3 regions of the Streptomyces sp. NPDC051636 genome follow, and region 2 is predicted to be linked to each of the others. Evidence: riboswitches for the same ligand, from Rfam matches in the RefSeq annotation. Region 2 holds a riboswitch; each other region holds the start of a gene.
The links. Region 2 has a riboswitch for cyclic di-AMP ahead of ACIBBH_RS05115 (NlpC/P60 family protein). Riboswitches for the same ligand answer to the same signal wherever they lie in the genome.

Region 1 (10,029 bases), on a different contig from region 2:
CCTCCGGGCTCGCCCCGGAAATGATCGCTGTCTACTCCAGCCTATCTTCGCAAATCGCCCATGTACTGCTGGGAAGTTGAGGACATCCGGAGCCGAGCACCCGAGACCCGTCCAGTTCAGTCTGTACGTCCTGTACATTTTTGGCGAGAGAGCCCACCGGAGACGGCTCTGCCATGAGGAGGGGTACGTCATGACCCGACCGTCCGCCCGCTATGTCCTGCCCGAGTTCAGCGAACGCACCAGCACCGGGCACCGCACGCTCGACCCGTACTCGAAGCTGTTGCAGGAGCGGATCGTCTTCCTCGGCTCGCCGATCGACGACACCGCGGCCAACGACGTCATGGCGCAGTTCATGCACCTCGAGCACCACGCACCCGACCGGGACATCTCGCTGTACGTGAACTCCCCCGGCGGCTCGTTCAGCGCCATGACGGCGATCTACGACACCGTGCGGTACGTCAGCTGCGACGTGGAGACGGTCTGCCTGGGCCAGGCGGGTTCGTCCGCCGCGGTGTTGCTGGCCGCCGGCACGCCGGGCAAGCGGTTCGCGCTGCCGGGCGCACGGGTGGTGCTCCAGCAGCCGTCGCTGGCCGAGCCCGCACAGGGGCAGCCGAGCGATCTCATCATCCGGGCGGAGGAGTTGGCCCGGGTGCGCACCCTGATGGAAGGAATGCTCGTTCGCCACACGGGCCGCAGCCCGGAGCAGATCCACGCGGACCTCGAGCGGGACCTGGTGCTGGATGCACGGGGCGCGCTGGAGTACGGACTGGTGGACGGGATCATCCCCAGCCGCAAGGCCCCGCGCGCCACGGCCCCGGGCACGAGGTGAGCCGCCGATGCTGCCACCGGAGCTGCCGCCGCTGCCCGCGCTGACCCGGGCCGAGGGTGAGTTGATCGACCGTTATCTGGAGGCGGTAGACCTGCTGGGCCGGATCAATCCGGCGCAGCACGGCCACACCTACAGCGGACTGCGGGCCGCCCAGGCGCTGGTGCGCAAGGCGACAGAGCTGCGCGACGCGCTGGCGTTGATGCACCAGCGGGGCGAGACGGAGTTGCATGCGCCCACCCTGGCGCGGGCGCTTCGGGTACTGGACGGCGAGCGCCGGACCGCGCGCGTCACCGTGCCACCGGACGGCGCCGGTTGACGCTTGCACCTTCGGGACTGAGTCGAAACGACCCAAAGGACGTACCCACGTCCGGAGTAGCCGCGCCTCCTTTTTCAGGGCTCCCGAGCTTGCGCACATCGCCCGGCCGACGGGCCTCGGGAAGTGCTTTCGCCCTGGTCCGGGGGTGCGCGGCCGTCCCGGCAGCGACTCGAACGCAGGCCTGTCCACCCGAACGGGTGAGTGGTGAGTAACACCACAAATCCCCGGTTCCGTTGGGATTTTCGGACAGCTGTGGGCGAAGATCCCTGTCTGACGACAAGCCCCCGCCACAGCGGTGGGGCGGTCCGGGCGGACGCCGAGTCCTGCCGCCGCCTGGATGACCGGTCGACAGGAGTGGATCGGCAGGAGTGGAGGACCCAAGCAAGACGGGTCGCCGGAGCGGACGTTCGTTCGCCTCCGAACGGCCCTTGGGGTGAAGCCGCGGCAACGCGGCCGGGCAACTTCGCCAGCCCGAATCCGACAGGTCATCCTTCACAGGCGGCTGACGAAGGGTTGCGCATGACTGCGCTCAATCGTGTCCCGTCGCTCATGGCCCGGGCCGGTACTGCCTCGGCCTTCGCCATCGCCGCCGTCGGCGGCTCGATAGTCGTACCCGGTGTCGCCTCCGACGCCGCGGCCGCGGCTCCGGCGACGAAGGCACTGCAGGTCGCGGCGTCCAAGAAGGGCGCGCCGTACCAGTGGGGCGCCACCGGCCCCCGCAGGTTCGACTGCTCCGGTCTCACCTTGTACTCGTTCAAGAAGGCGGGCAAGAAGCTGCCGCGGACGGCCGCCCAGCAGTACAACAAGACGCATCACATCTCCGCCAAGAGCCGCAAGGCCGGTGACCTGGTCTTCTTCCATTCGGGCTCGAGCGTCTACCACGTCGGCATCTACGCCGGGAAGGGAAAGATCTGGCACGCCCCGAGGACCGGGGACGTGGTGAGGCTGCAGAAGATCTGGACGAAGAGCGTCTGGTACGGCCGGGTCAGCTGACCCGCGGCAGAGGGGGTGGGCGGTGCCTGGCGTGCCGTCACCCCCTCTGCTGGCGACCCGGGCTGACCCGAGGTCAGACGGCGACGGCCTCAGGAGCGGGCCGCCCTCGGAGCCGTCAGCGCCGGCCCCCTGAGCCGTGCGCCCTCCCGGCCGCCGCCGGCCGCTCCGCCGCCGATCAGCGTGGCGGCCCGTACCACCCGGCCCGGCACGGCGCGGAGACCCTGCCGGACAACCCCTACGGCTCCTGCTGGCCGGCCGGCGTCACCGGGCGGGCCGGAAGTGTCCACGGAAGCTCGATGAGGACCGTCTTGCCCCCCTCGCGCGTGGGGCGCACCCTGAGCCTGCCGCCGCACTCGGCCGTCAGCCAGCGGATGATGACCATGCCGCGGCCGTTGTCCTGCTGCACGGCGGCCGGGAGTCTCTTCGGGAAGCGGGGGTGGCTGTCGGTGACGCCGATGCGCAGATGTTCGTCACGGTCGAGCGCGAGGTCCACCGTGAAGGTGGGTGACTGCCCCAAAGTGTGCTGTACGGCGTTGGTGGCGAGTTCGGAGACGATGAGCCGGATGGTGTCGGCCACGTCCGTGTCCGCCGGAAGGCCCCACTCCGCCAGGGTGCCCACCACGTACGTGCGGGCGGCGTAGACCGAGGCGGGATCGCTCGGCAGAGTGACGGATGCTTCCAAATGGTCTGCCATGGCGACGTCGTCCCTTTCCCACGGGACCGCAGTCCGACAGGAGCGGATGGTTCGAGTACGGTCCCGGACTGGTGCTTCATCGCCAGACTGCCATCAGCGCGCCGGTCACGGGTGGGATCCACCAAGAAGTGCATATATCTGTCGCTCGAAGCGGTGAACTCTGCGACGGCACACCCTGTGCGGGCGGCACATAAGGAGTAATGGCGAGTAAGGAGTGGCCCATGCAGAACGGTCCCGCGGTGCGCCGCCGGAAACTGGGCGCCGAACTGCGCGCGCTGCGCACCGGTGCGGGCCTCACCAGTGGTGAGGCGGCCCGTCTGGTGGGCTGGCACCAGTCGAAGGTGAGCCGGATCGAGACGGGCGCCAGCGGAGTGAAACCGGCCGATGTGCGGTTACTCCTGGATGCCTACGGCGTGACCGACCGCCAACTGCGCGAGTTGCTCCTGGTGTTGGCGGGATCGCACGACGGCGGCGGCCGGCACCACTGGTGGCACGCCTACCGCGGGGTGCTGCCCCCCACCTACCGGGACTTCATCAGCCTGGAGTCGCAGGCGAGCGGGATGCGCACCCTGGAGACATCGGTGGTTCCGGGGCTGCTGCAGACGCCTGAGTACGCCCGTGCGGTCACCCGGGCGGCCGTGGGCGGGGGCGTCGACGACACCGAGGAGCGGCTGGACACGCTGGTGGAGGTGCGGCTGGCCAGGCAGGACGTGCTGCAGTCGGATCCGCCGCTGGAGCTCAGCGCCGTCCTGGACGAGGCGGTGCTGCGGCGGGAGGTCGGCGGGCCGGACGTGATGGCGCGGCAGCTCCACAGGCTCGTGGAGGCGGCGCATCTGCCTCAAGTCAGGCTCCAGGTGCTGCCGTTTGCCGCCGGGGCGCACATCGGTATCACCGGCCCTTTCGTTATCTTCTCATTTCCGAGCACTTCTGATCTGGATGTGGTTGTTCTGGACCACTTGACGAGTAGCCTCTACTTGGAACGGAAAGAAGACCTCCAGGCTTACTCAGAGGCCTTCAACACCCTTCAGATCCACGCCCTTTCACCCGAGGACTCGTTGGATTACATCGCCGGGATAGGTGACGGCTCGTAAGGAGGCACCATGTCTGCACTGCCTCGGAACGTACCTTCCAGTACCGATCTGCACGGTGTGCGGTGGCTGCGCAGCAGCTACAGCACCGGAGCGAACAACTGCGTGGAGACGGCCCGGCCGCACTCCGGTCCCTGGACCGGGCTGCTCGCCGTGCGCGACTCCAAGGACCCGGCCGGACCCGCGCTGCTCTTCTCCCCCGGGAGCTGGGCGGGGTTCGTCGCCGCGCTCCGGTGACCTCGCACTGACCCGTTTCCGCCCAGGCGGTGCACGACCGTGTCACGCCGACTCATGGTCGCGTAGCGCCGATCACTCGTACAGCGCGTTCGATCTCGGCCCCGGAGAGGTCCGCTCGCGCGGTCAGCCTGAGCCGTGAGATGCCGTCGGGCACGGAAGGAGGACGGAAGCAGCCCACGGCCAGGCCTGCCGCCCGGCAGTCGGCCGCCCAGCGCACGGCCTGCTCCGGGGACGGGGCACGCACGGAGACCACCGCGGCGTCCGGACGCACCGCCTCCAGACCCGCGGCGGTCAGGCGTGCGTGCAGTTCGGCGGCCACCGAACGTGCCCGCGCCGCCCGTTCCGGCTCCCGGCGCAGCAGTCGGAGGGCCGCCAGGGCCGCGCCCGCCGCGGCGGGGGCGAGGCCCGTGTCGAAAATGAACGTTCGTGCGGCATTGACCAGGTGGTCGATCACCCGGGCCGGGCCGAGCACGGCGCCGCCCTGGCTGCCCAGCGACTTGGACAGGGTGACCGTCACCACCACGTCGTCGGCGCCCGCGAGCCCCGCCGCGTACGGAGCGCCCCGGCCGCCCTCGCCCAGGACGCCCAGGCCGTGGGCGTCGTCCACGAGCAGCCCCGCGCCGTGCTCCCGGCACGCCTCGGCGAGCGCCGCCAGCGGTGCCGCGTCCCCGTCGACCGAGAACACCGTGTCGGAGACGACCACCGCGGGCCCCTCACGCGTGCCCAGCGCCTTGCGCACCGCGTCCGGGTCGGCGTGCCCCACGACCTGCGTGGCGCCCCGGGCCAGCCGGCAGCCGTCGATGAGGGAGGCGTGGTTGCCCGCGTCGGAGACGATCAGTGAGCCGTGCGGCGCCAGCGTGGTGACGGCGGCGAGGTTGGCGGCGTACCCGGAGGAGAACACCAGGGCCGCCTCGAAGCCGCAGAAGTCGGCCAGCTCGCGCTCCAGCTCGGTGTGCAGCTCGGTCGTGCCGGTGACCAGCCGGGACCCGGTGGAGCCGCCGCCCCAGGTCCGCGCCGCCGCCGCGGCCCCCTCGGTGACCTCGGGATGGCGGGCCAGGCCCAGGTAGTCGTTGCTCGCGAGGTCGAGGAGCGGTGAGTCGGCGACCCGGGGCCGCAGGCTCCGCACCAGTCCGGCGCGGCGGCGCTGCTCCGCCTGGTCGTCGATCCAGCCGAACGCCATGACTCCTCCGGGGATTTTGTAGGCAGTGGACAGACACTAGCCGGACGGCCAGTCGCCCAGGGTGTGGCAATACCCACACGGTGAACCGTCTCCGTTGTGCAAACTCTCCTTGGCCCCGGGCGGTCACGTAGGACAGGATCGGACCTCATGAACCTGCTGAACACGCTGGTGGACAAGGGGCTTCGGCGCGAGCTGCCGACCCGCGAGGAAGCACTCGCCGTACTGGCCACCTCCGACGACGACGTACTCGATGTGGTGGCCGCGGCCGGCAAGGTGCGCCGGCACTGGTTCGGCCGGCGCGTGAAACTCAACTATCTGGTCAACCTCAAGTCCGGCTTGTGCCCGGAGGACTGCTCCTACTGCTCACAGCGGCTCGGCTCCAAGGCCGACATCCTGAAGTACACCTGGCTCAAGCCCGACGAGGCCTCCGAGGCGGCGGCCGCGGGCCTGGCCGGAGGTGCCAAGCGGGTCTGTCTGGTGGCCAGCGGGCGCGGCCCGACGGACCGGGACGTGGACCGGGTGTCGGACACCATCAAGGCGATCAAGGAGCAGAACGAGGGCGTCGAGGTGTGCGCCTGCCTCGGCCTGCTCTCCGACGGCCAGGCCGAGCGGCTGCGCGAGGCGGGTGCGGACGCGTACAACCACAACCTCAACACCTCGGAGGGGACGTACGCGGACATCACGACCACGCACACGTACGCCGACCGGGTGGACACGGTGCAGAAGGCGCACGCCGCCGGTCTGTCCGCCTGCTCCGGGCTGATCGCGGGCATGGGCGAGTCGGACGAGGACCTGGTCGACGTGGTCTTCTCGCTGCGCGCGCTGGACCCGGACTCCGTTCCGGTGAACTTCCTGATCCCGTTCGAGGGCACCCCGCTCGCCAAGGAATGGCACCTCACCCCGCAGCGCTGCCTGCGCATCCTGGCCATGGTCCGGTTCGTCTGCCCGGACGTCGAGGTGCGCATCGCGGGCGGTCGCGAGGTGCATCTGCGCAGCATGCAGCCGCTGGCCCTGCACCTGGCCAACTCGATCTTCCTCGGCGACTACCTCACCAGTGAGGGCCAGGCGGGCAAGGCCGACCTGGAGATGATCGCGGACGCCGGGTTCGAGGTCGAGGGGGCCGGCCAGGTGACGCTGCCGGAGCACCGGGCATCGGCCGGGGGCGGCTGCGGGTCACACGCGGAGGCGGGCTGCGGCTCGCACGCGGCGGACGCCGGTTGCGGCTCCCACGAGGGCGGCGGAATCTGCGGTACCGCTTCGGTCCCCCAGACGGGCGAGGCACGTACCGACCTCGTCGCCGTACGCCGCCGGGGTGCCGGCACGGACCTCGCGCCCAATGCCTGACCGGCCCGGCCTGAGCGTGCCGGAGCTGCTGGAGCTGGACAGGCGGCACGTGTGGCATCCGTACGGCCCGATGCCCGGGCGTGCCGAACCGCTCGTCGTGGAGTCGGCGAGCGGGGTCCGGCTCCGGCTCGCCGACGGCTCGGGCGAGCTGGTGGACGGCATGTCGTCGTGGTGGTCGGCGATCCACGGCTACAACCACCCGGTCCTGAACGAGGCCGCGCGAGAGCAGATCGGGCGGATGAGCCACGTGATGTTCGGCGGGCTCACCCATGAGCCCGCCGTACGCCTCGCGAAGCTCCTTGTCGACATGTCGCCCGAGGGGCTCGAGCACGTCTTCCTGACCGACTCCGGGTCGGTGTCGGTCGAGGTCGCGGTCAAGATGTGCCTGCAGTACTGGCGTTCGCTCGGCCGCCCGGAGAAGAGCCGCCTGCTGACCTGGCGGGGCGGCTACCACGGCGACACCTGGCAGCCGATGTCCGTGTGCGATCCCGTGGGCGGGATGCACGGACTGTGGAGCGGGGTGCTCCCGCGCCAGCTGTTCGCCGACGCGCCGCCCGTGGAGTACGAGGACGCGTACGCCGACCACCTGCACGACCTGATCGAACGGCACGCCGGTGAACTGGCCGCCGTGATCGTGGAGCCGGTGGTGCAGGGCGCGGGCGGGATGCGGTTCCACTCCCCCGCCTATCTGCGCACTCTGCGCGAGGCGTGCGACGCGCACGACGTGCTGCTGGTGTTCGACGAGATCGCGACCGGATTCGGGCGTACTGGTGCGCTGTTCGCGGCGGACCACGCGGCCGTCACGCCGGACGTGATGTGCGTCGGCAAGGCCATGACCGGCGGTTACCTGACGATGGCCGCGACGCTGTGCACCGCGCGCGTGGCCGACGGCATCTCTCGGGGCGAGGTGCCGGTCCTGGCCCACGGGCCGACGTTCATGGGCAATCCGCTCGCGGCGGCCGTCGCCTGCGCCTCCATCGAGCTGCTGCTCGGTCAGGACTGGCGTACGGAGGTCAAGCGGATCGAGGCGGGCCTGCGGGACGGGCTCGCTCCGGCCGCCGAGCTGCCGGGCGTGCGGGACGTACGGGTCCTGGGCGCCATCGGGGTCGTCCAGCTCGACCACGAAGTGGACATGGCGGCGGCCACCGGGGCCGCCGTGCGCGAGGGCGTCTGGGTGCGCCCGTTCCGCGACCTGATCTACACGATGCCGCCGTACGTCACCTCGGACGCGGACGTGGCACGGATCGCGCGCGCGGTGTGCGCGGCGGCGCGGGAGGGATGAGATGCCGGTACTGGTGATCACGGGAACGGGTACGGAGGTCGGCAAGACGGTCACGACCGCCGCCGTCGCCGCCGCCGCGTTGGCGTCCGGGCGGTCGGTGGCCGTACTGAAGGCCGCGCAGACGGGCGTGGGGCCCGACGAGCGCGGGGACGCCGACGAGGTCGTGCGGCTCGCGGGGGCCGTGACGGCCGGCGAACTGGCCCGCTATCCCGAGCCGTTGGCACCGGGGACGGCGGCGCGGCGGGCGGGCATGGCGCCGGTGCATCCGCACGAGGTGGCCGAGGCCGCCGCCAAGCTGGCCACCGAGCACGAACTGGTGCTGGTGGAGGGGGCGGGCGGGCTGCTCGTGCGGTTCGACGCGGCGGGCGGGACGCTGGCGGACGCGGCCGGGCTGCTGAACGCGCCCGTGCTGCTGGTCGCCTCGGCCGGGCTGGGCACGCTGAACACGACCGAGCTGACGGCGCGGGAACTGCGCGCCCGGGAGACCGAGTTGCTGGGCGTGGTGATCGGCTCCTGGCCCGACGCCCCCGATCTGGCCTGCCGTTGCAACCTCGCGGACCTGCCGGAGGTGGCCGGCGCCCCGCTGCTCGGCGCGCTGCCCGCCGGGGCCGGTGCGCTGCCGCCCGCGGACTTCCGTACCGCGGCTCCGGGTTGGCTGGCGCCGCGCCTGGCCGGGACGTGGGACGCGGAGGCCTTCCGGGTCCGCAACACACCCTGAGGCCCTCAAGCCGTCCGCGTCTGCCGGCAGCCGCACCAGTCGCTGAGAGCGAGGCGGCCGGCGGTCTCGCGGTTGGTCACGTCGGCGGCGGCCGTGCGGGCGATCACCGGGCCCGGGGGCGCGCGAGGGCGCGGGCGTGCTCCCGGCAGGCCTCCTCGTGGCCGGTGACCGCCGCGCGTACGGCTGGTCCCCGTCGAACGCCGCGACCGCCCGGCACCTGGCCACCGAGTCGGGACGGGGCCGGCGAAGACCGGCGCCTCGAAGCTCGACCTCGTGACGACTTCGTGTCGGTCGCCGGCGTGAACCACGGCACCTCCGTCGCCTTCCTGTGCGGATGGCTGTACACGTCCCGCACGCAGATGCAGGGTGGGACGGGCCCGTACGGGGCACCATCCCCGTAGGCCCGTCCACTCCGGGAGGTCGCCATGCGGCTACGGTCCACCGGCTCAGGCAAGGTGGCGCGGGACCCCGTCCACCACCCGCTCTTCGCCCGCTGCTACGCCCGGGTCAGCGCGCGCGCCGAGACCAGGCTCGGGATGGCCGGGGTGCGGGCCAGGCTGCTCGCCGGGCTGTCCGGGCGGGTGATCGAGATCGGCGCGGGCAACGGCCTGAACTTCGCGCACTGTCCCGGCGCGGTCTCGGAGGTGGTCGCGATCGAACCGGAGCGTGTGCTGAGGCAGTTGGCGGTGCGGGCCGCCCTGCGCGCGGAGGTGCCGGTGGACGTGGTGCCGGGCGTGGCGGAGGCGCTGCCGGTCAAGAGCGAGGCCTTCGACGCGGCCGTGCTGTCGCTGGTGCTGTGCAGCGTACGGGACGTGCCGCGCGCGCTGGGCGAGGTGCGGCGGGTGCTGCGGCCCGGCGGGGAGGTGCGGTTCTTCGAGCACGGCCGGGGCGGCGGCCGGGCGATGACCCTCACCCAGCGCACCCTGGACCGGACCGTGTGGCCGGTGCTGAGCGGCGGCTGCCATCTGTCCCGAGAGCCGGTCGCCGCGCTGCGGGAGGCAGGGTTCGAGCTGGGCCCGTACCGCGAGGTGTGGCTGCCGGAGAAGGGGCCGAGGCTGCCCACCTCCTACTGCGTGCTGGGCACGGCCTGGCGGCCCGGGGAGCGGTGAGGGCGGCTGACGGACCGGGTCCCGCGGCGGCCGGATCTCCTCCCCGGGGTGGAGAGTGCCCCTTACACCGGCATGGGGAACCCGACCTGAGGCGGAGACGCGCTGGAACCCAGGGGGGATACCGGGTGTGCGCCCCGTCACACTACGCTCGGCCGGGACGCGGAGTCACGACGTCCAGGCGATCGAGGAGGCGGCCTTGTCCACACCTGCTGCGCAGCACGCGCCCGGCCGGGCGCCCG
Region 2 (10,029 bases):
GAAGGCCCGGGGCGGACGCTGCCGGGGCAGTTCGTCGCGGAACCGCTCGATGACCGAGCTGATCTGCCGCATCAGCGCCGTGCCCTCCAGCCGGTCGAGGTAGAGGTTGCGGCGGGCCAGACCGGGCACGTCCACGCAGAAGTACAGCGACATCAGGGGGTTGACGAACAGCTCGCTGTTCCTGGTCCGTTCGGTGAACCGCACGTCCCCGAAGTCACCGCGCACGGCGGCGGCGACGGATCCGTTGACGATGCTGGGATGGCTCGCGGTGCGCCGCCGGGCGTGCTCCACCGCGTCGAGGTAGAGGGCCCCCTCGCGGCTCTCCCGCGGCAGCGAGAACGCCCCGAGATACGCGCCGTCGCGCTCCAGTGCGGCCAGGTTCTCCAGGACCAGCGAGTGGTTGACGCCGTGATAGGCGTCCACGCCGAAGCCGAGGCAGGCCACCAGCCGGCGCGGCACCTCCTCCAGCCCGTTGACGGCGGCCAGGCTGGCCATGTCCTCCTCCGGGGTGCCCAGCCCGTGCTCGTCGCCGCGCATCAGGATGTCGGTGCCGCCGTCCACCAGCACGACCGCGTCCACCCCGCCCAGGTGGGCGAGGAGACCGCGGTAGGCGGCCCGCAGCGGCTCGACGCCCGTACGGGGGAAGGCGTACACGGTCGAGGGCAGGCCCTGTCCCTCGAGCCACTCGGCGAGCGTGCGCTCGGGGAAGTAGTCACCGCGCAGCGTGGTGTCCGGCCGTACGGCGGCCACGTCCGGCTCGACCCAGGCGTCCAGGCCGAGGCCGTACAGGTCGGAGAAGGACAGACTGGCCAGATGTACCTCCGCCCCGGCCGCGCGCAGCGCGAGCGCCAGGGGCAGACCGGCGTAGACGTCGAAGCCGCCGCCCGCACCGGCGACGAGCACCCGCCGCGCGTCGCGCAGGCGGGTGAAGAAGGCGGGTTCACGGAGGGAGAACACCGCAGGACGCTAACAGACCACCTGCCGCGGCCCGTTGGGGTATCGCGACGAGACCGGCGAGCACGGCGAGACCGGCGGGGTTCCGCCCGGCGGCGGGGGACCGACCGCGGGAAGGGGCCGGTGTCTCGGCACCGGCCCCCTCGACGAACTCACCGCGCGGGGAGACGTTCCCCGGGACTCACGCCCCGCTCTCCCGCAGCATGTCCTCGCGCTCGACGATCTTCACGCGCTCCCGGCCCTGCGGCTCGCCCAGCGCCTTCTCGGCGGCGTCCAGGCGGTACCAGCCCTCCCAGGTGGTGAAGCGGACGTTCCGCTCGGCGAGGAACGCGTCCACGGCCTCCGGCGCGGGGGCGGCGGGCGTGTGCAGACGGCCGCTCGCGTAGTCGTCCAGGAGGTTGGCCACCGTCTCGTTGGCGTCACCCTTGGTGTGGCCGATCAGGCCCACCGGGCCGCGCCGGATCCAGCCGGTGACGTACGTGGACTGCAGGTGCGCGCCGGACTCCTCGATGACCCGGCCGCCCTCGTCCGGGACCGTGCCCGACTCGATGTCCCAGGGCAGCTTGGGCAGCTTCTCCGACAGGTAGCCGACGGCGCGGTAGACCGCGGTGACGTCCCAGTCCTTGAACTCGCCGGTGCCCTTGACGTTGCCGGTGCCGTCGAGGGCGGTGCGCTCGGTGCGCAGGCCGACGACCTTGCCGTCCTCGCCGAGGATCTCGGCCGGCGACTCGAAGAAGTGCAGGAACAGCTTGTGCGGGCGGTCGCCGGCGTCCCGGATCGCCCAGTTCTCCAGCGTCTTGGCGACCATGTCGGCCTGCTTGTTGCCGCGCCGGGTCTCGATCGAGCCCTCGTCGTAGTCGATGTCCTCGGGGTCGACGACGACCTCGATGTTGGGGGAGTGGTCGAGCTCCCGCAGCTCCATCGGGCTGAACTTCGCCTGGGCGGGGCCGCGGCGGCCGAAGACGTGGATCTCCAGCGCCTTGTTGGCCTTCAGGCCCTCGTACACGTTCGGCGGGATCTCGGTCGGCAGCAGCTCGTCCGCCGTCTTGGCCAGGATCCGGGCCACGTCCAGCGCGACGTTGCCGACGCCGAGCACGGCGACCTTCTCGGCCTCCAGCGGCCAGGTGCGCGGCACGTCCGGGTGGCCGTCGTACCAGGACACGAAGTCGGCGGCGCCGTAGGAGCCGTCGAGGTCGATGCCGGGTATCGGCAGGTCGCGGTCGGCCGTGGCGCCGGTCGAGAAGATCACGGCATCGTAGAAGGCGCGCAGGTCGTCGAGGCTGATGTCCGTCGGGTAGCCGACGTTGCCGAACAGGCGGATCTGCGGCTTGTCGAGCACCTGGTGCAGGGCCGTGATGATGCCCTTGATGCGCGGGTGGTCGGGGGCCACGCCGTAGCGGATCAGGCCGAACGGGGCGGGCATCCGCTCGAAGAGGTCGATGGACACGCCGGGCTCGGCCGCCACCTCGGACTTGAGCAGGGCGTCGGCGGCGTAGATCCCGGCCGGGCCGGCTCCGACGATGGCTACCCGCAGCGGGCGCGGCATGATCTGATTCCCTTCGAGCGATGACAGGCGACTCGATCGGGAGCCTAAACTAAGGCAGTCCTAACTTAGTACGCGGGTCCGTTCTATGAGCTCATAAGCCGAACTTATGGGTGGGTGGCGGATGGGGGAGCACGGGGCGACGGCCGTCCTGGCGACCGGCGGCAGCGGGTTCGTCGGCAGCCATCTGGTGCGGCGGCTGCTGGAGCGCGGCTACCGGGTGCACACCACCGTGCGCCGGATCGCGTACCTGGCGAAGGTGCGGCCCCTGCGGGAGATGCAGGAGGCCTTCCCGGGGCAACTGACCCTGTTCGAGGCCGACTTGCTGCGGGAGGGCTCCTTCGACGAGGCGGCGCGCGGCTGCTCGGTCGTCTTCCACGTGGCCTCGCCGTTCCTCATGCCGGAGAAGATCAAGGACGGCCGCCGGGACGTGGTCGACCCTGCCGTGCTCGGCACCCGCAACGTGCTGGCGGCGGTGGAGCGCACGCCGTCCGTACACACCCTGGTCTTCACCTCCACGGTGGGCGCGATCTTCGGCGATAAGCCGACGTGCTCGCCATGGAGGGCCAGGTGCTGTCGGAGAAGTACTTCAACACCACCAGCACCGTGGAGAACAACCCCTACCACTACGCGAAGACCGTCGCGGAACGCATCGCTCGGGAGGCCGGACCGGCCCAGGACCGCTGGCGCATGGTGTCCGTCAACCCAGGCCTGACCCTGGGCCCCTCACTCACCCGGCGTCCGAGTCCGGCAGCCTGTTCCTGCTCGACGAGCTGTTCAAGGGCTACTTCTGCTACGGCGCCCCGGACTTCGGCTTCACGACGGCGGACGTCCGGGACGTTCGCCGACGCGCACATCGCGGCGGCGGAGAACCCGACGGCCAAGGGCCGCTACATCGTCGCGGCCGAGACGATGACCTCCTTCCACGAGATGTCCCGGATCATCCGCACCCGCCACCCGCGTGACCTCCGCCTCCCGCGCACCGCGCTCCCGCACTGGCCGATACGTGTCCTGGGCCCCGCCTTCGGGCTCACCCAGGACTACGTCCGCAAGCACCTCGGCATCCGCTTCCGCGTGGACAACAGCCGGAGCGTGCGCGAACTGGGCCTCCCCTACCGCCCGGTCGAGGAGACCCTGCTGGACCACTACGAGAGCCGGCGTGCCCGGCGGAGGTCTCACGCGGGCCGTATCACCCGGTGAATGGCCGTCTCTCCGGCGCCGTAGACCGACTCCTCGCGTATGTACGCGCCCTGGCCCGGTGCGTGGACCATCATGCCGCTGCCGACGTAGAGACCGACGTGGTTGTCGTCGTCGAAGAAGAACACCAGATCCCCGGCCTGGGCCTCGCTCAGCGCGACCGGCGTGCCCGCGCCCGCCTGCTCCCGCGCGGCACGCGGCAGCGTGACCCCGGCGGCCTTCCACGCGGCCTGGGTCAGGCTGGAGCAGTCGTAGGAGTCCGGCCCGGTCGCCCCCCAGACACACGGCTTGCCCATCTGCGCCCGGGCGAAGGCCACCGCCTTCATGCCCTTTCCGCCGTACGCCGGCTCCGTGGCGGGGGAGGGGACGGCGAAGGAACCGGTGTCGGCCGGGGCGGGGGAGCCGGCGATACCGGCTCTGGCGTAGGACGGGGTGCCGGTGAGGGCGCCGGCCTGGGCGAGGGATCCGGTGTCGGTCAAGGCGCCGGTACCGGTGAAGGATCCGGTGTCGCTCAGGGGGCCGGCGCCGACGAAGGACCCGGTGTCGCCGAGGAGGGCGGCAGCGGCGAAGGTTCCGGTGCCGGTCACGGGGGTCGCCCCCGAGGGAGCCGCCGCGCCCGGGAACGGGTCCACACCGACGGCTGCCCCGGCACCGGGGGGCATGCCCGCGCCGGTCGCCATACCGACGCCGGGCATTGCGCCTGCCCCGGTCATGGCGCCTGCCCCGGCCATCACGCCGGTGGCGGCGAGTGTGCCGGTGCCGGTGAGTGTGTCCGTGCCGATGGGTGTGCCCGCGTTGGGGATTGTGCCCATTCCGGCGATCGCGCCGGTAGTGGTCGTGGTGCCCGTCCCGGTCATGGCGCCTGCCCCGGCCATCACGCCGGTGGCGGCGAGTGTGCCGGTGCCGGTGAGTGTGTCCATGCCGATGGGCCTGCCCGGGCTGGGGATTGTGCCCATTCCGGCGATCGCGCCGGTCGCGGTCATCGCATCCGCGCTGGGGCTCGCGACCACCCCGGTCATGGCGCCCGCCCCAGCTGCCGCGCCGGGCGCGGAAAGTGCGCCGGTGTCGGTGAGCGCGTCCGTCCCCGTACTCGGGCCCGGGCTGGGGATCGTGCCCGCCCCGGCCATCGCCCCCGTGCCATCCCCCGCGGCGACCGCGGTTCCCGCCGCTGACATGCCCGCGCTGAGGCCGGCCCACTGCTGGCGCAGCCACTCCTGTTCCGCCGGCTGGAGGGTCTGGTCGGCGTCGCCACGCCATGTGTCCTGGGCCGGGCGCGGGGGCTCGATCGCGGCGAGGGCGGCGGGCGGGGCCTGCCGCATGGTCTGGCGGGACAGCAGTTCACGGGCAGCGGCGAGCTTCCGCTGGTTCTGCCCCTTCGACACCGCGGGCGAGGACCGCCGCGGCGCGGCCGCGGGCAGGGCCAGGGGCGTCTCCCGCCGCGGCTCCGGCGCGGAGGGCAGCGCGGCGACGGGCCCGGCGGTCAGCTCCGCCACTGGGCGGCCGGTCAGTTCGGGCAGGGCGCGGCCGGTCAGTTCCGGCACGGCACGCCCGCCCGTCTGCCCGGAAGTCCCGGCGGTCAGCTCCGGCAGGGGGCGCCCGGCCGGCGCTTCCAGCGCACCGGCGGTCAGGCCGCGACCCAAGAGCTCCTCCGGGACCTTGGGGCGGCGCTCGGCCGGGCGCCGCGGTGTCCGGTCGGCGGGGAGTACGGCGGGCACTGACGGACCCAGCTTGGCGCGTGCCCCGTCCATCCACTGCCGGGCGACACTGTCCAGAGAGGGATCGGCGCCCCGGTCCGACCGGCGAAGACGCACCCCACGGCCGCGCGTGCCCCCTGACAGCGCACGGGTGGCGTTGTAGTTCCCGGTGGCGTTCTCGGCCTGGTCGTAGAGGGTGTCGATTCGCTGCCGAACCTCGTCGCGGCTTTCGCGCGCCATGGGGGACGTACTCCTTCCGTGCTCCGCCTACCGGGTTAGCTGTCGGGTTCGGGCGGTCGATGGTGGAAGGCATGCCCTACGACCCTTGCCCCCTCGGGCAGTTGGGCCGATTCACCCCAAGTCGGTTGGGTCCCCGGCTCCGGCTGTGCCCCGCAAGGGCACCGGACTCGACGGAGGCCACGCGGCCCGGCGGGGTTCGCCGGGGGGAGCCGTGCGGCCTGGTCGCCAACCTAGCCAACTTGTGTGGCCGGTGTGAAGGTTGAAGCGCGGAATGCCCGATACGTAATTGTGATATTCATCTTGGCGCCCGTGATCATCCGGTGAGGAGGCCCCCAAACCGCCCGCAGGACCAGCACTTCGAACGCCCGCCTCGCCGCCGCATCTCACCACCGCATGATGACCAGCGCCGTGTCGTCGGTCGCGGCCTCCCGCGGAAGCAACTCCCGCAGGACGGCGTCGGCGAGGTCCTCCGGATCCGCGGCCCGGTGCCGGCCGAGAACGTCGGCGAGACGGGCCGGCCCGACGTCGATGTCCTCGTGCCGCCGCTCGATCAGGCCGTCGGTGTACAGCACGAGGGTGGCCCCGTCGGTGAACGTGAGGCGTGCCTCGGGACGTGGCCGGGGTCGGGCCGGGCGTCCAGCGGGGGATCGGTGGCCCGGTCGAGGAACTCCACGAGGCCGTCGGCATGCACCAGTACGGGCGGCGGGTGGCCGGCGCTGCTGTAGGCCGGGGTGCGGTGGTCGAAGTCGATGAACGTCGCCACCGCGGTCGCCGATTCCGCGCCGTCGACCACGTGGGCGTACTCCCCCAGGGCGTTCAGCGCATGCGCGAGGCCGTCGGCGACGCGGCAGACGGCGCTGAGCGCTGCGCAACTGCCCCATCACGCACGCGGCCTGCAGGCAGTGCCCGACCACGTCACCGACCGAGAGGCCGATGCGGTCGCCGCCGACCCGGTCGACCAGGTCGTACCAGTCCCCGCACACGTTCAGCGCGCTCACCGGGCTGGTACCGCACGGCGGCCCGGTGGCGCCCCACCTGCAGGCGGGCGGGGAGCATCGCCTCCTGGAGGGCGAGCGCCACCTCCCGGTCCCGGGCGTGGGACCGGCGCAGCCGCTCGTTCAGCTCCTGTCAGCTCCCGGGCGCGCCGGTACAGCTCGGCCTCCAGCACCTGGGCCCGGTCGCTGTGCCCGCTGCCGCGGGCCCGGCGACCATCCCCGGCAGTGTCTGGAACACCGCCGCGTAGTCGATCTCAGCGTCCGCCATGGCCTGCCGCCTCACCCGACCGCCGATACGGGCCCGGTCTCCCCCGAAATCTGCGCCCGAGCGGGCGGGGGATCTGCCGAGGACGCTGCTCATCGCAGTCGGGAGCCACTGATCCGTGCGGGGCGTGCGCGCCGGAGCGCACGGGCGCGCGGCGGCAGGGGTCCGCCTGTGGTCCGTACCGGTACTGCGGGCGAGCGGTGTGCTCTTCCACGCTCCGGCCAGGCCGAACCGCCGCGGCGCCGGCCGCGTGTCTGTGAGTTCACGATGAATCTCCGGGGTGCTTGAACACACCGGCCTTCGACTCCGTATGGGACGGGGGCTTGCCATGCCGGGCCGGCCATGAGGTGCGGGAGTACTCCCTTGGGACGCAACAAGCGCAGACGCCCGACAGGCGCACGACGCGCGACCTTCGCCGCGGTCGCGTTGATGCTGGGCGGAGGTGGACTGGTCGCGGCGAACGTCTACGCCTCGGCGACCGAGGGCGGCACGGACGCCCAGGTGCGGCAGGCGGGCCAGGACGGGAGCGGCTGGGGTTCGGGGTCGGCCACCGTCGACTGCCCGGACGTCGGCAGCCGCCTGACCTCCGTGCCGGACGCGGCGAGGGAGGACGTCGACCGCGAACTCGCCCTGCTGGACCAGCAGGTAGCCGCCGCCTACCAGCAACTCCAGGCGTCGGCGCAGGCCGTGCGGCAGGACCCCGGGTCGGCCGACGGCACGATCATGGACCCGCTGAAGGAGAAGCGGGCCGCGGTCATCGAGCGCATCGCCGCCGCCATCGACCGCGTCGGCGACCGCCCGCAGGGAATGGAGGACCTGGCCGGGTGCACCCTGCGCCCGCCCGCAGACCAGGGTGAAGAGGGAGGTGACGGCGGCCAGGCCGACGGCGACCAGGACCAGGGCGGCAACGGCAACGCCGGCCAGGGCGGCAACGGTCCCGTGGCCGACGACTACGCGGACATCACCCGCGTCCAGCCCAACGTCCGGACCCCGCCGCAGCAGGCCGACGCCTCGCGCGGCAGCTTCACCTCCAGCTGCGGGGTCAACGCGGGCGGCCTGTTCAACTCCGACAACGTGATCGTCGCGCCCGGCGTCACCAACGGCGCCCACCACTTCCACGACTACGTCGGCAACCAGGCCAACAACGCCTTCGCCAGCGACGAGGACCTGGCGAACGGCGACACGAGCTGCGTGGACCAGGGCGACAAGTCCTCGTACTACTGGCCGGTGCTGCGCCTGCAGAACGGCACCAGGGAACGGGACGCCGACGCCCCCGGCGGCGGCACCGAGGGCAACGCCGGCCAGATCGTCACGCCCAAGGACGTCACGCTGACCTTCGAGGGCAGCCCGCGCGGCAAGGTCACCGCCATGCCCCGCCTGCTGCGCATCATCACCGGTGACGCCAAGGCCTTCGTCAACGGCCCCGCGAACGCCAACGCCTCGTGGAGCTGCACCGGTTACGAGGACCGGCAGCTGAAGGACAAGTATCCGCTGTGCCCGTCCGGCAGCGACGTCGTGCGCACCTTCACGTTCCAGAGCTGCTGGGACGGCCGGAACATCGACAGCGCCAACCATCGCACCCATGTGGCGTTCACCGACGCCGAGGGCAGGTGCCCGGACGGCTTCCAGGCGATTCCGCAGCTGGTGCAGCGCATCGTGTACGACGTCGCCGCGCCCAGCCTCCAGGACGGTGGCCGCACGCATCCGCTGTTCGCCGTGGACTCCTTCCCGGAGCAGCTGCACAAGCCGGTCACGGACCACGGCGACTTCGTCAACGTCTTCGACGAGGACCTGATGCGGGACATGGTCGACTGCATCAACTCGGGCCGTACGTGCGGCGCCCGCGGGGACTCCGGCGGTTCACCCTCGCCGAGTTCCGACGCCTCGCCCGGCGGCGGCGAGACGAACCCCGGCAACGGCGGGGGTGAGCAGCCGTCGCAGGAGCCGTCGCAGCAGCCCACGCAGCAGCCGTCGTCCGAGGCGCCGAGCACCCAGCCGGCGAACGACCCCGGTACGTCCTCCGCCCCGGCCCCCGCCACCACCGCACCCAGGGTCTACACGACCACGTCGCCGCCCCGGACCGCCACGCCCACACCGACCCGCCACGGTTCGCACAGCGGCAAGGAAGACAAGGCGGACAAGGCAGACAAGCCCAGCAAGGCCGACCACTCCACCCCGCCCGCCGAACCGCCGGCCAGCGCGGCGGCGGAATCGTCCGGCGCCGCCGCACAGACGGCTCCGCAGACGGCAGCGCCCACGGCATCGCAGTCCGAGCCCCAGACCCAGCCCCAGACCGAACCGCAGGCGGTCCAGGGCGGTCTCGCCGAGACGGGGGCGCACCTGTGGCCCGGCGCGCTCGGCGCGGTGCTCCTGATCGCGGGCTTCGTCGTGCTGCGCCGCACCGACCGCTCGTCGAGGTGACCCCGGACCGGCGCCCGGTGTACACCGGGCGCCGGTCTCAGGCGATGCGCAGGGTCCGCTTGGCCAGTTCGTACGCCGGGAGCATCTCCTCGTGCTCCTGGGTGTCGAGCCCGCCGAGGTGCAGCACGACCGGGCCGTCCGCGGTGGTGACGGCCAGGGCGCTCTCCTTCTTGGACTCGTCGAGGAGCTTGCTGGTGTAGACGTACTCGACCTCGACGCCGGAGACACCGCCGGTCCTGAAGGCGCGGTACGTCTCCTTGCTGGTGTTGTCCTCCGCCGCCACGAAGGCACGCAGGACGGCACGCGCGTCCGCGTCGCCCGGTTCGCCCTTCCACACGCGCAGGAAGCCGATGTTCCCGGCGGGCTTGGCGTCGACCTCGCAGGCGGCGGTGACCGGGCCCTGGTGCAGCAGCGCGTCGGCGACGTCGCCGGCCGGTTCGTCGTCGGAGCCGCTCGAACCGCCGGCGGCGTCCGCGTCGATCGCCTTCGCCTTCCAGCCCTTGGCGATGTCGAAGGTGACGGGCAGTTCGCAGGCCGAACCGGCGGCGCCTATACGGCCGCCGCTCGCGGCAGCCCCGCCCGTCGCCCCCGAGCCCCGGCTCGTCTCCGACGCGCCCGCGCTCGTGGACGACTTCACGTCCTCCTCGTCCGACGGGCCCGCACAGCCCGCCAACACCGCCGCCAGCATCAGTACCTGCGCCACTCTGCCGCGCACGGCCC
Region 3 (10,029 bases), on a different contig from region 2:
GTTCCTTCGACCGCGACCGTGGTGCCCGTTCGTTCGAGCGTCGTGACAACGACCGTGGCGGGTTCAACCGCGACCGTCGGGACGGTGAGCGTGGCGGCTTCCGCCGGGACGACCGCCGGGACGACCGTGGTGGCCGTTCGTTCGAGCGTCGTGACAACGACCGTGGGTTCGAGCGTCGTGAGAACGACCGTGGCGGGTTCCGCCGGGACGACCGCCGGGACGGCGAGCGTGGCGGGTTCCGCCGGGACGACCGCCGGGACGACCGTGGTGGCCGTTCCTTCGACCGTGACCGTGGTGGCTTCGACCGTGACCGTGGTGCCCGTTCGTTCGAGCGTCGTGAGAACGACCGTGGCGGGTTCCGCCGGGACGACCGCCCCGCCGCCCGTCGCGACGAGCGTGGCGGCCACCGCGGCAGCGACCGTCCGTTCAACCGTGACCGCCGTGACGACCGTCCGGGTTTCCGCTCGGCCGGCCACGACCGCCCGAACGGCCGTCGTGACGACCACCGCGGCTCCGGCACCGGTTCCTTCGGCCGCCGTGACGACAAGCCGCGCTGGAAGCGCAACGGCTGACGCGGACAGCCGCAGGCAGTGAGTACAGCGCCGTGGCCCCCACCGACATCCGGTGGGGGCCACGGCGCTTTGTCGTCCCGTCCCACGTGACCTGCGGGCAGTTTTTGGTCAGAGCGAGTCTTTGAGTGACGCATGTCACGCCTCCGGTGAGGGAATCGCTGGGGACATGACAGATGACGCGCTCGCGAGTGGGCTGTCGGACGAGGAACGGCTTGCCCAGCTCGGTTACACCCAGGTCCTCGCCCGTCGAATGTCGGCGTTCTCCAACTACGCCGTCTCCTTCACGATCATCTCGGTCCTTTCCGGCTGCCTGACCCTCTATCTCTTCGGGATGAACACCGGCGGCCCGGCGGTGATCACCTGGGGCTGGGTGGCGGTCGGCCTGATGACCCTCCTCGTCGGCCTGTCGATGGCTGAAATCTGTTCGGCGTATCCGACGTCGGCGGGCCTGTACTTCTGGGCGCACAGGCTGGCACCGCCGCGCTCGGCCGCCGCCTGGGCGTGGTTCACGGGCTGGTTCAACGTGCTGGGCCAGGTGGCGGTGACGGCGGGCATCGACTTCGGGGCGGCGTCCTTCCTGGGCGCCTACCTGAACCTGCAGTTCGGCTTCGAGGTCACCCCGGGCCGCACGGTCCTGCTCTTCGCCGGGATCCTGCTGCTGCACGGTCTGCTGAACACCTTCGGCGTCCGGATCGTCGCCTTCCTCAACAACGTGAGCGTGTGGTGGCACGTGCTCGGGGTGGCCGTCATCGTCGGCGCGCTGACCTTCGTACCGGACCACCACCAGTCGGCGTCCTTCGTGTTCACGAAGTTCGTCGACAACACGGGCTGGGGCAGCGGCCCGTACGTCGTCCTGCTCGGCCTGCTGATGGCCCAGTACACCTTCACCGGCTACGACGCCTCCGCCCACATGACGGAGGAGACCCACGACGCGGCGACGGCGGGACCCAAGGGCATCGTCCGCTCGATCTGGACCTCCTGGATCGCCGGATTCGTCCTCCTCCTGGGCTTCACCTTCGCGATCCAGTCGTACGGCGAAGAGCTCGCGTCCCCGACGGGCGCCCCCCCGGCGCAGATCCTCCTCGACGCGCTGGGCGCGACGTCCGGGAAGCTGCTGCTGCTGGTGGTGATCGGCGCCCAGCTGTTCTGCGGGATGGCGTCGGTGACGGCCAACAGCCGCATGATCTACGCCTTCTCGCGCGACGGCGCGCTGCCCCTCTCGCACGTCTGGCACACGGTGAGCCCGCGCACCCGTACTCCCGTGGCGGCGGTGTGGCTGGCGACGACCGGCGCCCTGGTCCTCGGCCTGCCCTACCTGATCAACAACACGGCGTACGCGGCGGTGACGTCGATCGCGGTGATCGGCCTGTACATCGCGTACGTCGTCCCGACCCTGCTGCGGGTCCGCAAGGGGGCCGCGTTCGTGCGGGGGCCGTGGCACCTGGGCCGCTGGTCGCAACCGATCGGTGTGGTGTCGGTGGTGTGGGTCGGGGTCATCACGGTCCTCTTCATGCTTCCGCAGGTCTCCCCGGTCACCTGGGAGACCTTCAACTACGCCCCGGTCGCCGTCCTGGTCGTCCTCGGTTCCGCGGCGGCCTGGTGGCTGGCCTCGGCCCGGTACTGGTTCCTCAACCCCGACCACGCCCGCACCCGCGCCCGCGAGGCGTCCCGCGCCGGGGCCCCAGAACCGGTCGATCCCTGACGATCCCTGACCCTTCCGGGCCCTTCTGCCACCCGACGCCGCCCCCGTCCCCGATACCCGATCGGAGACACGGCATCATCCGGCTATGCTCGGGGTGGCAACATCGCCTGGGCCCTTAGCTCAATTGGCAGAGCAGTGGACTTTTAATCCATTGGTTGTGGGTTCGAGTCCCACAGGGCCTACGGGCTGCGGGAAGGGGGGAACCCCTCTGACCCGCTGTGCGGCGTCCGGGCCGGCTTCGGCCGGCTCGGGCGCCGCTTCGTTTCCGGGCCCGTGCGTGATCACTCAGCGCACCGGACCCCGATGAGCACCCCGTCGCCCGCCTTGTGGAGCTCGACGGCGAACTACGGGTCAGCGGTGAGCACGTCACGAAAGGGTGCCATCTGCTCCCGGTGGTTCACCGCGTTGTCGGCGGCCACCACGCCGTACGGCTTCAACACCCGCCGCGGTGCGGCAGTAGTCCACGTATGCGGGTATGCGGGCCGCTCCGCGTCGAGCACGACGAGGCCCGCCGGCGTGTCGGGCGTCTTGGCCGGTACGTCGGCTCCGTCGCCCCGCACCACGTCCACATGGTCCCGGACCCCGGCGCGCTCCAGGTTCCGCAGCGCCGCCACGGCCCGGGCCAACACCGAGGAGCTGCGCTGGACGTGGACCAGCAGGACGTTCGCTCGCGCGGCGTCCCGGGTCATCCTGCGCAGGCGCAGCAGCCGGTCGGCCAGGAGCCCGTCGTGCGCCCGCCCTTCCTGGTTCGTGAGGTGAGTGAAGGGGGCGAGCCGGACCTCGGGGGGTCGCGAGCCTCCGGGCGGTACGCGTCCGGGCGCGGGGGGCGCACGTGCTGTGGGGTCTCGCCCGTCTGCCGGCGGTCGCCTTCGTCGACGCGCCCCCTGTGCCGGGCCGGCCCGTGGCCGGGTTCGTGAGCCCGCCGGGGTGGGCGGAAGGCTGCGCGGGCGTCGCGCTGCGTCTGCTCGGCGTGCCGGAGTCGGGTACGCCGCTCACCGAGGTGGGCCTCGGTGAGTCGGGGGAGGCGGAGCTCGCGCAGGTTCGGTACGGGCGGCCGGAAGTGCTCGGGCAGCTGTTGTTCAACTGGCGGGACCGAGCGGCGCCCGGGCCTCGCGCTGCTGCTGTTCGCGACCTGCCCGGCGATCGCGTGGCCGCCGCCAGCACCGCGCTGAGCATCAACTCCCGGGTCCGGGCCTCGGTGGGCACCGCGCTGCTGTCGGTGGTGCTGGGCTCGGCGGGCACGGACCCGGCGGGATTCCGGATCGCGTACGCGGTCGCGGCGGGGCTGCCGGCCCTGGCCTGCTGCCTGCGGCACTCTTTCCCGGGCGGCGGTCCCGCGGGCGGGTCCTGACCTGTCCGCATGGCCCACATGCGCGGTCTGCCCGGCCCGGGACCCGCTCAGCCGCCGCTCACCCCGCGCCGAGCTCTGTCAACTCCCCGAGCGGCAGCGTGTGCTGCGTCTGCAGCACCTTCGCCCGCAGGTACCGCACATTGTGGGCGGTGGTGAAAACCCCGGTGGGCACCCGGTCCCGCACATCGATGCCCAGCCCGCGCAACTGGTCCGCCTTGTCGGGGTTGTTGGAGAGCAGGTCCAGTTCCTCGATGCCGAGGGCGCGGAGCATCTGGCCGGCCGCCGTGTAGTCGCGGGCGTCCTCCGGCAGGCCGAGGGCGGCGTTGGCCTCGTAGGTGTCCAGGCCCTGGTCCTGGAGGGCGTACGCGTCGAGCTTGTTGTAGAGGCCGATGCCGCGGCCCTCCTGGCGGAGGTAGAGCAGGACGCCGCCGCGGCCGGCGATGCGCTCGACCGCCTCGCGCAGCTGGGGACCGCAGTCGCAGCGGGCGGAGCCGAAGACGTCCCCGGTCAGGCACTCGGAGTGCAGGCGGACCAGCGGGACGGTGCCGGGGGCGGGGCTGCCGAGGACGGCGGCCACGTGTTCCCGGCCGTCGGCCAGGCCGTGGAAGGTGACCAGGTCGGCGTCGACGCTGTAGCCGTCGTGGAAGCGCAGCGGTACCCGGACGCGGGCGCGCGGGGTGGCGGCGGGGGTGTCGGGCATGCGGGTTCTCCGGGTCCGGTGGTCGGGGCAGAAACCTGCTTCAGATTTGAAGCAGATCCACGGCCGGAACCCTACTCCATGCTTTAAATTTGAAGCAACTGGATTTCGCCCGCTCCGACGCAGCCGGATCCGATGCCCCCGGCTTCACGGTCACGCGGCGGCGGTCAGGAGCACGGCGGGGAGGAGCGGCGCCGCCACGGCACCTCGTCGGGCGCGGGCCGCACTGTCCCGTCACCCTGCAGCGCCCGCACGATCCCCCCGCAGATCGCCTCCAGCTGCTGCACCTGCTCGGCGGCGAGATGGTCGAACAGCGACGCCCGGACGGTCTCCACATGGCCCGGTGCCGCGCGCTCCAGCACGGCCATCCCCTCGTCGGTCAGGGCGGCGACACTGCCCCGCTTGTCCCACCGGCAGCTCTCGCGCCGCACCAGCCCGTCCTTCTCCAGCCGGGTCACCGCGTACGTCAGCCGGCTGCGGGTGATCTTCAGCGCCTCGGCGAGCTCGGTCATGCGCAGCCGGCGTTCCGGAGTCTCGGAGAGGGTGGCCAGGATGGAGTAGTAAAGGTGCGGCATGCCCGCGTCCTGCTGGAGCTGCCGGTCCAGTGCGTCCTCCAGGAGATGGGTCGCTGCCACGTACGCGCGCCAGGCGCGCTGCTCCTCGGGGGTGAGCCAGCGGGTCGTCATGCCGCCAGTGTAGGTTTGTTTCAAACTTGAACCAAGCCCTGTCTCCCCGTCCGCCCACGCGTCCGTCCGTCTGCCCGCCCGCCCCCGCCCGTCGCCCGAAGAGAGCGCGTCGATGCCCCGACCGTACGTACTGCTGTCCGCCGCCGTCTCCCTCGACGGCTACCTCGACGACACCGGCCCCGACCGGCTGCTGCTGTCCAGCCCGGCCGACTTCGACCGGGTCGACGAGGTACGGGCCTCCGTCGACGCGATCCTGGTCGGCGCCGGCACCATCCGTGCCGACAACCCGCGGCTGCTGGTCAACTCGCCCGAGCGGCGGGCGGCCCGGCTCGCCGCGGGGCAGGCCGAGTACCCCCTCAAGGTCACCGTCAGCGGTGCCGGAGACCTGGACCCGGACGCGAACTTCTGGCACACGGGCGGTGAGAAGGTCCTCTACACGACCGACAAGGGAGCGGAGCGGGCCCGCGCACTGGGCCTCGCCGCCGATGTCGTCCCGCTGGGCGCCGGCCTCGACTGGCCCGCGCTGCTCGAACACCTGCATGAGGTGCGCGGGGTGCGCCGCCTGATGGTAGAGGGCGGCGGGACCATCCACACCCAGCTGCTGCAGCAGGGCTTCGCCGACGAACTGCACCTCGTCCTCGCCCCCCTCCTCGTCGGCGACCCGAACGCGCCCCGCCTCTTCGGCCCCGGCGGCTACCAGGCCGGCCGCCTGCGGCTGCTGGAGACGCGCCGTATCGAGGACGTCGTCCTGATGCGCTACGAGCCGACCGCACCCGGCACCGGCATCTCCGTCTCCGCCGCCGACCGCCACTGGCTGCGGATCGCCTGCGAGCTGGCCGCGCTGTGCCCGCCCTCGGACACGGCGTTCAGCGTCGGGGCGGTGGTGGTGGCCGCCGACGGTACGGAGCTCGCGCGCGGCCACTCACGGGAAGGGGACGACCCCGTGGTCCACGCGGAGGAGGCGGCGCTGGCCAGGATCCCGGCCGCCGACGCCCGGCTGGCCACGGCCACGGTGTACAGCAGCCTCGAACCGTGCGCCCGGCGGGCCTCCCGGCCCGCGCCCTGTGCCCGGCTGATCCTGGATGCGGGGGTTCGGCGGGTGGTCACGGCGTGGCGGGAGCCGGACACGTTCGTCACCGGGGCCGACGGCAGCGGGCTGCTGGCGGCCGCAGGCGTGGACGTGGTCGTCCTGCCGGAGTACGAGGCGGCGGCGAAGGCGCCGAACCGGCACCTGCTGAGCTGAGCGGAACCCCGGGAAAAGCCCTGGTCGAAAACCCGTGTACGAGCTGTCCTGCGCATGGCGTACACTGGAGACACAACGACGCGGGGTGGAGCAGCTCGGTAGCTCGCTGGGCTCATAACCCAGAGGTCGCAGGTTCAAATCCTGTCCCCGCTACTGAAGACCCGGGGCCGGAATCCAGTACACGGATTCCGGCCCCGGGTGTTTCCTCGTCGCGCGACCCGGCGCAGCCCCTCCCCGGGCGCGGCTTCCCCGGTCCGGCACTCACGCACGGTCATCCGCCGAGCGCCCTCCGCATCACAGCTGAGTCACCATCAAAACGCCTGTGACTCCTGAAGTGTGCCGAGCGGGAGTCAACTCGCCCGGTTTTCGCCGGTCATGGCAGGTAAGTTCCCCCGGGAAAACGTTAATGATCAAGTGGAGCGACTTGGAAACTGACAGGTAGGTCTATTAACGTTCGATAACGCAGCGCGGTCGTCCCAGCCGTCACCCGAGGCGGCTCCGTGCGCACGCGCCGAATCCCGAAAGGGAACCGGGGAACCACCACCTTGGGGTGAATCACGCGAACGCCGTCGTGAACTCGCTGAGTCCACGACCGGTATACGCGCGTAGGAGACCTTCCCGCTCCGAACCCGTCAGCTAACCCGGTAGGCGAGACGGAAGGAAAGGAGCACGCCCGCGTGGCGTCCAACCGGCCTGCCCCCACTGCCCCGTTCGTGCCGAGCCAGCGCACCGAGACCTTCGGCTACGGCGAGTACCGCACCGACGAGGGCCTCTGGGAGGAGTGGAACCCCACCGAGGAGTCCCTTCCCCCGGTCCGCGGCCGGCACCGTGTCACCAAGCAGCGCGGCGGCGGACTCGCCCGCAGCTCCACCGTCCTGGGCGTCGGCGTCATCGCCGCCGTCGGCGCGGGCGGCATGGCCAGCGCCAACACCGGCAAGCCGCCGGTCTCCATCTCCCTGCCCGACCTGCCCTCCGTCGGCTCCCTGCTGGCCGACGACGCCGACGGTGCCGAGGCCGCCGCGGCCACCCTGACCAACGTCGGCGTGGCCTCCGCCGACCCCGACCAGAGCAGCACCGACGCCGGCGAGGTGCTGCGCAACCGGATCATGGCCCAGGCCGAGCAGCAGCAGAGCCAGGTCGACGGCAAGGCCACCGCCGCCGCCGTGGCCGCCGCCGAGAAGCAGACCGCCGACGCGGCCGCCAAGGCGGAGAAGGAGGCCGCGGCCAAGGCCGCCGCCGCCAAGGAGAAGGCGCAGGCCGCCGCCGAGAAGCAGGCCGAGGCCGACCGCCTCGCCAAGCTGGCCAAGCAGTACACGCTGCCCACGTCCTCGTACACGATCACCGGCACCTTCGGCCAGGCCGGCTCCATGTGGTCCTCCGGCTACCACACCGGCCTCGACTTCGCCGCCCCGACCGGCACGCTCATCAAAGCCATCCACAGCGGCACGATCACCGAGGCGGGCTGGGCCGGCGCCTACGGCTACCGCACGATCCTCACCCTCGACGACGGCACCGAGCTGTGGTTCTGCCACCAGTCCTCGATCAACGTCAAGGTCGGCCAGAAGGTCAGCACCGGTGAGGTCATCGGCCGCGTCGGCGCGACCGGCAACGTCACCGGCCCGCACCTCCACCTCGAGGTCCACCCCGACGGCCAGGCCACCGGCATCGACCCGATGACGTGGCTGCGCGGCAAGGGCCTCACCCCCTGACGCGTCCTTTCGTTCCCCGGCGGCCCTGACGGCGACCCCCCGACGTCAGGGCCGCCGGTTTCCTCCGCGTGCGGGTCCGGGACACGCGCTGATGCGGCACCCCAGGCGGAATGTCGGCCGCCGCCGCGGTTGTTGAATCAAGGCATGACTTCTCTACGCAAGCTCGGCTTCTCCGACCTCGAGGTCTTCCCGCTCTGCCTGGGCGGCAACGTCTTCGGCTGGACCGCCGACGAGGCGCAGTCCTTCGCCGTCCTGGACGCCTACGCGGCCGCCGGCGGCAACTTCGTCGACACCGCCGACGCCTACTCGGCGTGGGCCGACGGCAACGAGGGCGGCGAGTCCGAGACCGTCATCGGCAACTGGGTGAAGTCCCGCGGCAACCGCTCCGACCTCGTCATCGCCACCAAGGTCAGCCAGCACCCGAAGTACCAGGGCCTGACCGCCCGCAACATCAAGGCCGCGGCCGACGCCTCCCTGCGCCGCCTCGGCACCGACCACATCGACCTGTACTACACCCACTACGACAAGACCGAGGTCCCGGTGGAGGAGATCATCGGGGCCCTCGACGAACTGGTCCGGGCGGGCAAGGTCCGGTACATCGCCGCCTCCAACATCTCTCCCGAGCGCCTCCAGGAGTCCCTGGACCTCTCCGAGCGCAAGGGCCTCGCCCGGTACGTGGCGCTCCAGCCGCACTACAACCTGGTCTCGCGCGACACCTACGAGGGCCCCCTGCGCGACGTCACCGCCCGGGCCGGCCTCGCGGTCGTCCCGTACTTCTCCCTCGCCGCCGGTTTCCTCACGGGCAAGTACCGCCCCGGTACGACCGTCGACAGCGCGCGGGCGGGCGGTGCCGCCAAGCACCTCGGCACCGAGCGTGGCCGCCGGGTCCTCGCGGCCCTGGACGAGATCGCCGCCGCCCACGCCGTCCCCGTGGCCACCGTGGCCCTCGCCTGGCTCGCCGCCCAGCCGACGGTGGCGGCCCCCATCGCCTCGGCACGCACGGTGGACCAGCTGCCGGCGCTGCTGGGGGTGGCGGAGCTGGAGCTCACACAGGAGGAACTGGCGAGGCTGACGGAGGCGTCGGCGTAGCTCGCACTAGGTCCGGTACGGGTTGTACGCGTTGTACGCGAGGTACGCGGGATGAGGCTGTCCCACCGGATACCCGTACCCGTACGCGCCCTGCACCCCGTACACCGGCCAGGGCGTCGGTACCACAGGAGCCGTCGCCCTCGCCGCGTACTCCAGCGCGGGCCGCGCCACCTGCCGGCGGTTCCACAGCTCGGACAGCAACTCCCGCTCCCGTACGACGAAGTCGGCGCCCGCCCGGCCGCGCCGCCCCCGGTGCCGCAGGAATGCCAGCGACGTCGCGTACGCCTCGTACCGCTCCACCGCACGCGCCGCGGACTTGCCGAGGTGATGGCGGGCGTGGTCGCGGGCCAGCCGCCGTGCCCGCATGGAGCCCAGCGCGAACGGCTCCCCCGGCCCAAGCCACCCGGCGAGGACGTAGGCCGGCAGTTCCTCGCGCACGGTCCGCAGCTCGCGCTGCCGGGTCCAGATCACCAGCCAGGTCAGCAGCCCGAACGCCGGCAACATGAAGGCCCCGTACACGGCGAAGAAGCCGTACGGGCCGAAGGTCGAGGAGCCGTTCCAGAACGCGTGCATGCTCATCGCGAGCAGCAGCCCGCCCAGCGGCACCAGCCCGCGCCGCACGTGCTGCCGGTCCGCGGACAGGGCGGCGATACCGAAGCCGATGCCGGTCAGGACGGTGAACAGGGGGTGCGCGAACGGGGACATGATGACGCGCACGAAGAAGGTCGCGGCGGTGACGGAGGCGATGCCGCGGTCGCCGGTGACCTGGTCGGTGCCGAAGGCGGTACCGAGATAGAGGATGTTCTCGGTGAAGGCGAAGCCGGTGGCGGTGACCCCGGCTATCACCACGCCGTCCACGATCCCGGTGAAGTCCCGTCTGCGGAAGAGGAAGACGAGCAGGACGGCCGCTGCCTTGGCGGACTCCTCCACGATGGGCGCTATCACGGTCGCGCCGAGCGTGTCGGCGCTGGAGGGGTCGG

Region 1: it holds a riboswitch for cyclic di-AMP, as region 2 does, so the genes downstream of both, ACIBBH_RS24990 (C40 family peptidase) here and ACIBBH_RS05115 (NlpC/P60 family protein) in region 2, are expected to answer to the same signal.
Region 3: it holds a riboswitch for cyclic di-AMP, as region 2 does, so the genes downstream of both, ACIBBH_RS13405 (M23 family metallopeptidase) here and ACIBBH_RS05115 (NlpC/P60 family protein) in region 2, are expected to answer to the same signal.

What each region holds. Positions count from the first base shown of each region.
Region 1 covers NZ_JBITDA010000015.1:61,499-71,527, forward strand. The annotation lists gene ACIBBH_RS24980 (ATP-dependent Clp protease proteolytic subunit) at 191-829, shown strand; gene ACIBBH_RS24985 (hypothetical protein) at 837-1,145, shown strand; cyclic di-AMP (ydaO/yuaA leader) riboswitch at 1,450-1,661, shown strand; gene ACIBBH_RS24990 (C40 family peptidase) at 1,665-2,138, shown strand; gene ACIBBH_RS24995 (ATP-binding protein) at 2,374-2,832, opposite strand; gene ACIBBH_RS25000 (helix-turn-helix domain-containing protein) at 3,054-3,923, shown strand; gene ACIBBH_RS25005 (DUF397 domain-containing protein) at 3,933-4,157, shown strand; gene ACIBBH_RS25010 (8-amino-7-oxononanoate synthase) at 4,210-5,337, opposite strand; gene bioB (biotin synthase BioB) at 5,485-6,681, shown strand; gene ACIBBH_RS25020 (adenosylmethionine--8-amino-7-oxononanoate transaminase) at 6,674-7,963, shown strand; gene bioD (dethiobiotin synthase) at 7,965-8,681, shown strand; gene ACIBBH_RS25030 (class I SAM-dependent methyltransferase) at 9,107-9,790, shown strand; gene ACIBBH_RS25035 (ABC transporter ATP-binding protein) at 9,987-10,029, shown strand, end outside.
Region 2 covers NZ_JBITDA010000002.1:312,775-322,803, reverse strand. The annotation lists gene ACIBBH_RS05130 (DUF1152 domain-containing protein) at 1-957, opposite strand, end outside; gene ACIBBH_RS05125 (FAD-dependent oxidoreductase) at 1,136-2,500, opposite strand; partial or broken gene ACIBBH_RS05120 (NAD-dependent epimerase/dehydratase family protein) at 2,622-3,697, shown strand; gene ACIBBH_RS05115 (NlpC/P60 family protein) at 3,673-5,628, opposite strand; cyclic di-AMP (ydaO/yuaA leader) riboswitch at 5,637-5,811, opposite strand; gene ACIBBH_RS05110 (SpoIIE family protein phosphatase) at 6,012-6,200, opposite strand; partial or broken gene ACIBBH_RS05105 (SpoIIE family protein phosphatase) at 6,179-6,512, opposite strand; gene ACIBBH_RS05100 (DUF1996 domain-containing protein) at 7,318-9,309, shown strand; gene ACIBBH_RS05095 (lipoprotein) at 9,347-10,029, opposite strand, start outside.
Region 3 covers NZ_JBITDA010000005.1:350,380-360,408, forward strand. The annotation lists gene ACIBBH_RS13360 (DEAD/DEAH box helicase) at 1-572, shown strand, start outside; gene ACIBBH_RS13365 (amino acid permease) at 739-2,274, shown strand; tRNA gene ACIBBH_RS13370 (tRNA-Lys) at 2,384-2,456, shown strand; gene ACIBBH_RS13375 (hypothetical protein) at 2,619-2,963, opposite strand; gene ACIBBH_RS13380 (hypothetical protein) at 3,107-3,625, shown strand; gene ribA (GTP cyclohydrolase II) at 3,684-4,325, opposite strand; gene ACIBBH_RS13390 (MarR family winged helix-turn-helix transcriptional regulator) at 4,490-5,008, opposite strand; gene ACIBBH_RS13395 (dihydrofolate reductase family protein) at 5,121-6,251, shown strand; tRNA gene ACIBBH_RS13400 (tRNA-Met) at 6,331-6,404, shown strand; cyclic di-AMP (ydaO/yuaA leader) riboswitch at 6,751-6,917, shown strand; gene ACIBBH_RS13405 (M23 family metallopeptidase) at 6,929-7,960, shown strand; gene ACIBBH_RS13410 (aldo/keto reductase) at 8,105-9,049, shown strand; gene ACIBBH_RS13415 (PrsW family intramembrane metalloprotease) at 9,056-10,029, opposite strand, start outside.